Regions from separate parts of the Gordonia sp. NPDC003424 genome, predicted to be linked through region 2. Evidence: predicted binding sites of a transcription regulator. Region 2 holds the regulator's gene; each other region holds the start of a gene.
The links. Region 2 encodes LexA, which represses DNA repair genes until DNA is damaged. Its sites were predicted from a motif close to CGAACANNTGTTCG; they were not measured.
Positions count from the first base shown of each region.

Region 1: ACWDTI_RS01680 (DUF222 domain-containing protein) is a predicted target of LexA. The motif match lies at 918-931, and genes of this name have one in related genera.
Region 3: ACWDTI_RS07595 (DUF222 domain-containing protein) is a predicted target of LexA. The motif match lies at 1,032-1,045, and genes of this name have one in related genera.
Region 4: ACWDTI_RS03600 (DUF222 domain-containing protein) is a predicted target of LexA. The motif match lies at 1,278-1,291, and genes of this name have one in related genera.

Region 1 covers NZ_JBSFQJ010000001.1:376,191-378,391, reverse strand. The annotation lists gene ACWDTI_RS01685 (hypothetical protein) at 1-589, shown strand, start outside; gene ACWDTI_RS01680 (DUF222 domain-containing protein) at 938-2,201, shown strand, end outside.
Region 2 covers NZ_JBSFQJ010000019.1:104,128-106,328, forward strand. The annotation lists gene ACWDTI_RS22455 (LysM peptidoglycan-binding domain-containing protein) at 1-341, opposite strand, end outside; gene lexA (transcriptional repressor LexA) at 577-1,290, shown strand; gene ACWDTI_RS22465 (phosphoenolpyruvate--protein phosphotransferase) at 1,301-2,201, opposite strand, start outside.
Region 3 covers NZ_JBSFQJ010000004.1:34,371-36,571, reverse strand. The annotation lists gene ACWDTI_RS07595 (DUF222 domain-containing protein) at 1-1,009, opposite strand, end outside; gene ACWDTI_RS07590 (ABC transporter ATP-binding protein) at 1,229-2,014, opposite strand.
Region 4 covers NZ_JBSFQJ010000002.1:213,078-215,278, forward strand. The annotation lists gene ACWDTI_RS03590 (DUF2470 domain-containing protein) at 1-190, shown strand, start outside; gene ACWDTI_RS03595 (CPBP family intramembrane glutamic endopeptidase) at 216-1,028, shown strand; gene ACWDTI_RS03600 (DUF222 domain-containing protein) at 1,314-2,201, shown strand, end outside.

The DNA.
Region 1 (2,201 bases), on a different contig from region 2:
GGCACAACGCGGCCAAGCCGACTACGGTCAAACCTCCTACGGCCAGACCTCCTACGGGCAGCCGGCGTACGGTGACCCCGCCTACGGGGAGCCGCCGCGGCCGCCTTCCAACAACGGTCGCACGATCGCGCTGGCGCTCACCGCCCTGGCCGCGCTCGTCGTGTTGGCACTGGTCGGGGTCCTGATCGCCCGCGGCAACGGCAACGACGACAATGGCACCGCTGCCGGAGCATCGTCGGCGACATCGGCCGCGACCACCACGACGAGGCCCAGCCCGACCACCACGACCACCACCGAGGAGACGCCCACCACGACGACACCGACGGTGCCCTCAGGCGCGGTGGTCTACCAGTTGACCGGCAACGGCGACATCGTCGGTATCCGGTACCGCAGCGGCGACTCGTTCACGCTTGTCGCGGCGGCGGGATCGCCGTGGTCGCAGGCGACCACCGTGACCGGCGGCACCGCCGAGATGACCGCGATCGTCCTCCGCGGTCCGGTCACCTGCAACATCCTGCACGGCGAACAGTTGCTGGCGTCGTCGACCAGCAACGGCGGGCCGTTGAGTTGCAGCGCGTCGGTGCCCTGATCGCGGCTGGAGGGATCGGCTGACTCGGCGCTGGGGGCGGGGCGGGTAGCTGAGCTGTTGCGGAGTTTCGGTGGCCCCTGGTGACACGCGCTCGTTTGCGGGCTCGTCGGCTGGTCAGGGGTGTTCGCCCGAGGCTCGCTGGCTCCTCCACGAGGTGGCGGGGGGATAGTCGACGCACGCTTTCGGAGGTGCGGGGCGCCGGCCGAGCGGTGCTTTCGGAGGTGCGCGGCGGCCGAGCCATGTTCGCTGAGGTGCGGGGCTTTAGCCGACCTGTGAAGGCCCGAACCCATCCAGCCCTTGCCTCTGGCCAGCGCACCCGATAGACTATCGAACATCAGTTCGAGTGACTTGGGGAGGGGGCTCGATGCCAGCGACACCGCAACTCGCGACTCGGAGATTGTCGGGCTCTACCGCGAACTCGACGATCTGCTCGATCGGATCGCCGCCGTCGATGCCACCCCGGCCTCCGCCGACGACATCGTGGCGGTCGCCGAAACCCATGAGCGTTCGGCGCGGCGGATGAGTTTCTTCGGGTTGCAGCGGCTGCTGGAGTGTTCGGACCGCAACGTGGTTGCCGAGGAAGGCTACCGCTCCCTCGGTGATTTCATGGTGGACCGGTTGCGGATCACCGACCCCGGCCGGCGCCGTAAGCAGATGGCCGCCCTGCTGGCCCTGCACTCCCTGAGCGGCGAGAAGCTCGACCCACCATGCCCGACCCTGGCCGAGGCGTACGCCGAGGGGGCGATCGGTGTCGATCACGCGGTCACGGTGATCACCGTGCTCGACAAACTCCCCACCACACTCGACGCCGAGCAACGCACCGCAGCCGAAGAGTTGATGGCCGACTACGCCCGCGTGCACACCCCGAAAGAATTGACCACCCTGGGTGCCCGCCTGCTGGCCCACCTCGACCCCGACGGCGCCCTGACCGACGAGAAGGATCGAGCCCGGCGACGCAGCCTGCACCTGTCCAAGCAGGACGCCCAACTGATGAGCACCCTCGAAGGGCAGCTCGATCCGGTGACACGCGCCCTGTTGGATGTGGTGCTCGACGCATGGGCGGCCCCCGGCATGAACAACCCGGCCGACGAACTGTCACCGCGGGGCAGCAAGGACGATGCCGACCTCGACGTGCTCAAGCAGGCGGCCGAGCGGGATATCCGCACGCCGGGGCAACGTAACCACGACGCTCTGCATGCCCTGCTGCAGACGGTCGCCGACGGCGGGCTGTTGGGCAAGAGTCACCGCGGCCTGCCGCCGCATCTGATCATCACCATCAGCGAAACCGAACTGCGCGAGCGTGCCGGGGTGGCGACTACCGCCGGTGGGGCCCTCCTGCCGATCGCCGATGTGATCGAGTTGGCGGCCGAGGCGCAGGAGCATCTGGCGGTGTTTGCCGACCACAGTGCCCAACCGTTGTATCTGGGGCGGGCCAATCGGTTCGCCAGTCAGGCCCAGCGGATGATGTTGCTGGCCCGTGACGGCGCCACCTGCACCTGCCCGGGTTGTAGTCAGCCGTTCACCCGCACCGAAGCGCATCACGCCGAACAAGATTGGGTCGACGGCGGGTTCACCGACATCCAGGATCTGGCTGCCGCGTGCCCGACCCACA
Region 2 (2,201 bases):
GCGATGACCCAGACGAGGACGGCGAGACCCACGCCCACCAGGAGCGCCGCGGCGGCCAGCCGTCGGCGCAGGTAGACGCTGCTCGTGCCGGTGGTGCGGCCGCCGGCTGGTGTCGCGCAGCGCGTCCCCCGCACCCGCGCGCGCGACGGCCGGGCCACCGACGGCCGGGCCACCGGCGGTCGGCGATCGGCCTGCCGCCGGTCGGCGGGGCGGGTGAGGTCGGTGACGGCACGGTCGGCGCGCGCGGACCGCGTACCCGGCCGGACGGAGGTGTCGGGTTCGGGGACGTCCGAGCGGGGTGTGTGGGTGAGGGGTGTGCGGGTGAGAGTCGCGGTGGCCATGGTGTCTGTCCTTCTGCGGTCGGTGCTTGCGGGTCGCGCTGCCATCGATCACGTGTTCGATGAAACGTATGTTCGATTTCTAGCACGGGCCACCGACAAAGTCGCGCGAAGTTGCAAAACACCTCGAACACATGTTTGAACATGTCCGAGGATTGGGCTACTGTCGGCGCTGAAGGACCCAGACGACCAGCATTTTTCGGTGCTCGAGTCACCCAACCGACAGGAGGACCCACCGATGAGCGAGAAGGCCGGCGGGCCGGACACCCCCGACACCGCCACCGACACCGCCACCGACCCGCACGCCGCCGAGGCATCCCTGACCGCGCGCCAGCGCGGCGTGCTCGAATACATCCGCCAGTCGGTCCGCGAACGCGGATACCCACCGAGCATCCGGGAGATCGGGGACGCCGTCGGGCTGACCTCGACGTCGTCGGTGGCCCATCAGTTGCGCACGCTGGAGCGCAAGGGCCTCCTCAAGCGCGACCACAACCGGCCCCGGGCGGTGAACATCTCCGACGGCGATCCCACCAATCCGCCCGGCGGCTCCGCGGCCGGCGACGACACCTCGCTACCGACCCCCGCGTTCGTGCCGGTGCTCGGCCGGATCGCGGCAGGCGGACCGATCCTCGCCGAAGAGGCCGTCGAGGACGTGTTCCCGCTACCCCGCGAACTCGTCGGTGAGGGGTCCCTCTTCCTGCTGAAGGTCGTGGGTGAATCCATGATCGACGCCGCGATCTGCGACGGCGACTGGGTCGTGGTGCGTCAGCAGAACGTCGCCGACAACGGCGACATCGTCGCGGCGATGATCGACGGCGAGGCCACCGTGAAGACGTTCAAGCGGCGCAATGGTCACATCTGGCTGATGCCGCACAACGCGCTGTTCGAACCGATCCCCGGTGACGACGCCGCCATCCTCGGCAAGGTCGTCACCGTCATGCGGCGCGTCTGACCGGCACCGCTCAGCCGTCGAGCGCGGCAGTGGCCGCGGCTCGTGCGGCCACCGGGTCCGCGGTCGCCAGCACCGCTTCGGCGGCGGCGCGACACTGCGCCAGGGTCACGCCGGCCAACCGCGCACCGACCGCTGCCGCGGCCGCCGGCGCCGACGAGAGCGAGGTGACGCCCAGGCCCACCAACACGCACGCGAGCAGTGGGTCCGCGGCCGCCTCACCACACACACCGACCGTCTTGCCGGTCGCCTCCCCGGCTTGCCCGACGCTGTGGATCAGGTGCAGTGCGGCCGGTTGCCAGGGGTCGGTCAAACCGGCCAGTTCCGGGGACATCCGGTCGGCGGCCATCGTGTACTGCGTGAGGTCGTTGGTGCCGATCGACACGAAATCCACCTCGGCCAGGATCGCCGACGCCAGGACGGCCGCGGCGGGAACCTCCACCATCACGCCCGCGACCAGTCCGCGTCGGCGTACCTCACCGGCGAACTCGGCGGCCTCGGCGGCCGATGCGATCATCGGGGCCATGACCCACGCCGCGTTCCCGCTCGCTTCGGCGGCGGCGGCGATGGCGTCGAGCTGATGGGCACGGATCTCGGGATGTTCGATGGCAATCCGGTTGCCGCGCACGCCGAGTGACGGGTTCGCCTCGTCGAGGTTCGTGACGAACTTCAGCGGCTTGTCCGACCCGGCGTCCAGGGTCCGGATCACCACCTTCTGGCCCGGGAAGGCGTCGAGCACCTCCCGATAAAGCGTGGTCTGCTCCTCGACCGTGGGTTCGTCGGGCCGATCGAGGAACGCCAACTCGGTGCGGAACAGTCCGACGCCCTCGACCGGGAACGACGTCGCGCTCCGCGCCGACGCGCCGTCGGCGACATTCGCGAGTACGAGAACCTCGAAACCGTCGGCGGTGCGG
Region 3 (2,201 bases), on a different contig from region 2:
GCTGCTGGGCTTCGGCCGCCAACTCGATCACGTCGGCGATCGGCAGGAGAGCCCCACCCGCGGTGGTCGCCACCCCGGCGCGTTCGCGCAGTTCGGTCTCGCTGATGGTGATGATCAGGTGTGGCGGCAACCCGCGGTGACTCTTGCCCAACAGCCCGCCGTCGGCGACCGCTTGGAGCAGGGCATGCAGGGCGTCGTGGTTGCGTTGCCCGGGCGTGCGGAGGTCCCGCTCGGCTGCCTGTTTGAGCACGTCGAGGTCGGCGTCGTCTTTGCTGCCCCGCGGTGACAGTTCGTCCTGGGGGTTGTTCATGCCGGGCGCTGCCCACGCGTCGAGCACCACATCCAGCAGCGCCCGGGTGACCGGGTCGAGTTGTCCTTCCAGGGTGCTCATCAACTGCGCGTCCTGTTTGGACAGGTGCAGGCTGCGGCGCCGCGCCCGGTCTTTGTCGTCGGTCAGGGCGCCGTCGGGGTCGAGGTGGGCCAGCAGGCGGGCACCGAGTGTGGTCAACTCTTTCGGGGTGTGCACTCGCGCGTAGTCGGCCATCAGCTCTTCGGCCGCCGCTCGTTGCTCGGCGTCGAGTGTGGTGGGGAGTTTGTCGAGCACGGTGATCACCGTGACCGCGTGGTCGACACCGATCGCGCCCTCGGCGTAGGCCTCGGCCAGGGTCGGGCATGGTGGGTCGAGCTTCTCCCCGCTCAGCGAGTGCAGGGCCAGCAGTGCCGCCATCTGCTTGCGGCGTCGGCCGGGGTCGGTGATCCGCAACCGGTCCACCATGAAATCGCTGAGGGACCGGTAGCCTTCCTCGGCGACGATGTTGCGGTCCGAACACTCCAGCAGCCGCTGCAACCCGTAGAAGCTCATCCGCCGCGCGGAGCGTTCATGGGTTTCGGCGACTGCCACGATCTCGTCGGAGGAGGCCGGGGTGGTGTCGACGGCGGCGATCCGATCGAGCAGGTCGTCGAGTTCGCGGTAGAGCCCGACAATCTCCGTGACGTTGCCGCTGGTCATCGAGCCTCCTCCCCAAGTCACTCGAACTGATGTTCGAAAGTCTACCGTATGTGCTGGTCAGGCGCAAGGGGGTGCGCGGGTTCGGACCCTTCGTGGGGGATCCCCGGCGAGCGAGGAACGAGCGCGTCGGAGGCGGTTGGCGCCTCGCACCTCAGGCAACGAAGAATCGGTTGGCCCCTGGCACCTCGGGCGTCGAAGAATCGGGTGGCGCGTCGCACCTCAGGGAGTGGGGGCGGTGGGTACGGGGGTCGGCTGGCCCGCCACCGCCGACCAGCGTCCATCCGCACGCCGCACAACGACGTCGTGATCGAAGCAGGTGCTGATCGTCGCCGAGGTGAGTGCGTCGTCGACGAGTCCCGAGGCGACGGTCACCCCGTCGCGCAGCAGCATCGCGTGGCTGGTGCTCATCGGCAGATCCTCGAGGTGATGGGTCACCAGCACGCTCGCGAGTTCCGGTACCTCCGAACGTAATTGGTCGATGCCGGTGAGCAGCTTCTCGCGGGCCGCGAGGTCGAGGCCGGTGGCCGGCTCGTCGAGCAACAGCAGCGCGGGCTGGGGCATGAGCGCGCGGGCGATCAGGGTGCGACCGCGCTCGCCCTGGCTCATCACCGGCCACACGGAGTCGCGGCGCGGCGTCATGCCGAGGAGGTCGAGCAGGTCGTCGGCGTGCCGATGTTCAGCCTCGGTGTAATGGTGGCGCCGGTCGAGTTCGGGGGTGTTGGTCAGACCGGTGAGCACCACCTCATGCGCGGTCAGGGGGATGTCGATGCGCCACCGCGGATCGACATGTCCGATGTGCGTGCGCAATTCACGCATGTCGACGCGGCCGAGTCGCTTGCCGAGCACGTCCACCGTTCCCGTCGTCGGATGGCCCCGGGCGCCGAGGATGGTCATCAGCGTCGATTTTCCGGCGCCGTTCGGACCGAGCAGTGCCCAGTGCTCGCCGGGTACGACACGCAGGCTGACGTCACGCAGCAGGTGACGGCCGCTGCGGACCACGTCGATCGATCCGGCATCGAGGACCGGAGTGACGGTTTCGGATGCGTCAGCTGAGTCTGATCGGGCTGAGTCTGACGGGGCGACGGTCACGGGTCCAGTATGCGATGTGGACGGGCGGCGGCCGGCAGCGGTTGTCAGCGCCGAGATGTTCAGCGTTCCGGTGTTCAGAGCCCGGCCGTTCAGAGCCCGGCTG
Region 4 (2,201 bases), on a different contig from region 2:
GAATCTGCGGGACGGGCGGGTACGCCCACTCGGACTCGACCGGTTCGGCATCCGCTTCCGCGTCGAAGGCCCATCCGGCGACTCCGACGTCCGACTGCCGTTCCCTCGACCGGTCACCGACGTCTACGAACTCTCGCAGGCGTTGCGCGGTCTCGCCGGGTGCCCGTTCATCAACAGCTTGCCGGAGTGATTTCTGCGCTCCGTAGGGTGGCCGCATGGCTGTCCCGCTGCGTGAGCTGCTGAATCCGCACCCACGCGATCCGATCGCACGGGTGTCCGACCCGATCGAGCGGCGGGGCATCGTCATCGAGCTCGTCATCGTCGGGATTCTGACATTCGCGTTCTCCGCGATCGCGGCGGCGCTCTCGCTCATCGAAGCCCAGCTCTCCGGTGGCATCGGGAACACGACCGTCGCGCTCAACCCGGTCCGTTCGAATCTCGGGTGGATCGACTTCACGCGGCAGCTGATGAGTGCCATACGACTCTTCGCCATCGGCGGGTTGGGTGCCTACCTGTTGTGGCGCAGCGGAATCGGCCTGGACCGGGTCGGGTTGGCGCGCTGGGCGCCCCGCCGACGCGATGTGCCGCCCGGCCTCGCGTTGGCCGCCGTGATCGGGCTCCCCGGACTGGCTTTGGTCGCGATCGCCCGCGCCCTGGGCATAAACGCGCACCTCGTGCCCAGCGAGGTCGACGGCGTCTGGTGGCGATGGCCGGTCCTGATCCTGATCGCGATCGGCAACGCCGCGGCCGAGGAAATCGTCGTGGTCGCCTACTTCATCACGCGTCTGCGTCAGTTGGGTGCGCCGGAAAACGGGTCGCTGGCCGCAAGCGCGGTGCTGCGCGGCGGCTACCACCTCTACCAGGGTGTCGGGGCCGGCCTGGGCAACATCGCGATGGGCCTGGTCTTCGGCCGCTACTTTCAGCTCACCGCACGCGTCTGGCCGCTCGTCGTCGCGCATGCGGTGATGGACGTGGTCGCGTTCGTCGGGTACGCACTGCTGCACGACCACCTGGGGTGGGTTGGGTGAGTGGCGCCGCGGGACCGAGCCCCTCGTGACGCCCGCTCGTTCGCGCGGGGCTCCTGATAAGGATCGGTTGGCCACCGCCCCGGCCCCAGGGCCTTGATGAGGTGCGGGACACCAGTTCGCCCCCGGATCGCTGAGATGCGAGGCGCCAGCCGCTTTAGGATGCGCTCGCATTACCCACGACCTGCCGCGAAGGGGCGTTCCCATCCACCATGAAGACCCCTTGCCACCGGACTCGGTCGCCGCTATACTCGAACATACGTTCGATGCGATCGAGAGGGGGACTCGATGACCAGTAACACCACAACCACCGACGGCACTGACACCGGCATCGTGTCGCTCTACCGTGAACTCGACGATGTGTTGGATCGGATCGCCGCCGCCGATGCCACCCCGGCCTCCTACGACGAGGTCGTGGCGGTCGCCGAAGTCCATGAACGCTCCGCGCGGCGGATGAGCTTTATGGGGTTGCAGCGGTTGCTGGACTGTTCGGACCGCAACGTGGTCGGCGAGGAAGGGTACCGGTCGCTCACCGATTTCATGGTGGACCGGCTGCGGATCACCGATACCGGCCGCCGGCGTAAGCAGATGGCGGCGCTGTTGTCGTTGCACGCGCTGTCGGGTGAGAAGTTGGACCCGCAGTGCCCGACCCTGGCGGAGGCGTTCGCCGAGGGTGCGATCGGCGTCGACCATGCGGTGACCGTGATCGGGGTGCTCGACAAACTCCCCACCACACTCGACGCCGAGCAACGCGCCGCGGCGGAAGAACTGATGGCCGACTACGCCCGCGTGCACACCCCGAAAGAGTTGACCACCCTCGGTGCGCGGCTGCTGGCTCACCTCGATCCCGACGGCGCCCTGACCGACGAGAAGGATCGGGCCCGGCGACGCAGCCTGCACCTGTCCAAGCAGGACGCCCAACTGATGAGTGCCCTCGAAGGCCAGTTGGATCCGGTCACCCGGGCGTTGTTGGATGTGGTGCTCGATGCGTGGGCGGCGCCGGGCATGAACAACCCGGCCGACGAGGCCTCGCCCAAGGGCAGCAAGGACGATGCCGATCCCGAGGCCCTGAAGCAGGCCGCCGAGCGGGACCTCCGCACGCCCGGGCAACGTAATCACGATGCCCTGCACGCGCTGCTGCAGGCGGTCGCCGACGGTGGCCTGCTCGGGAAGAGT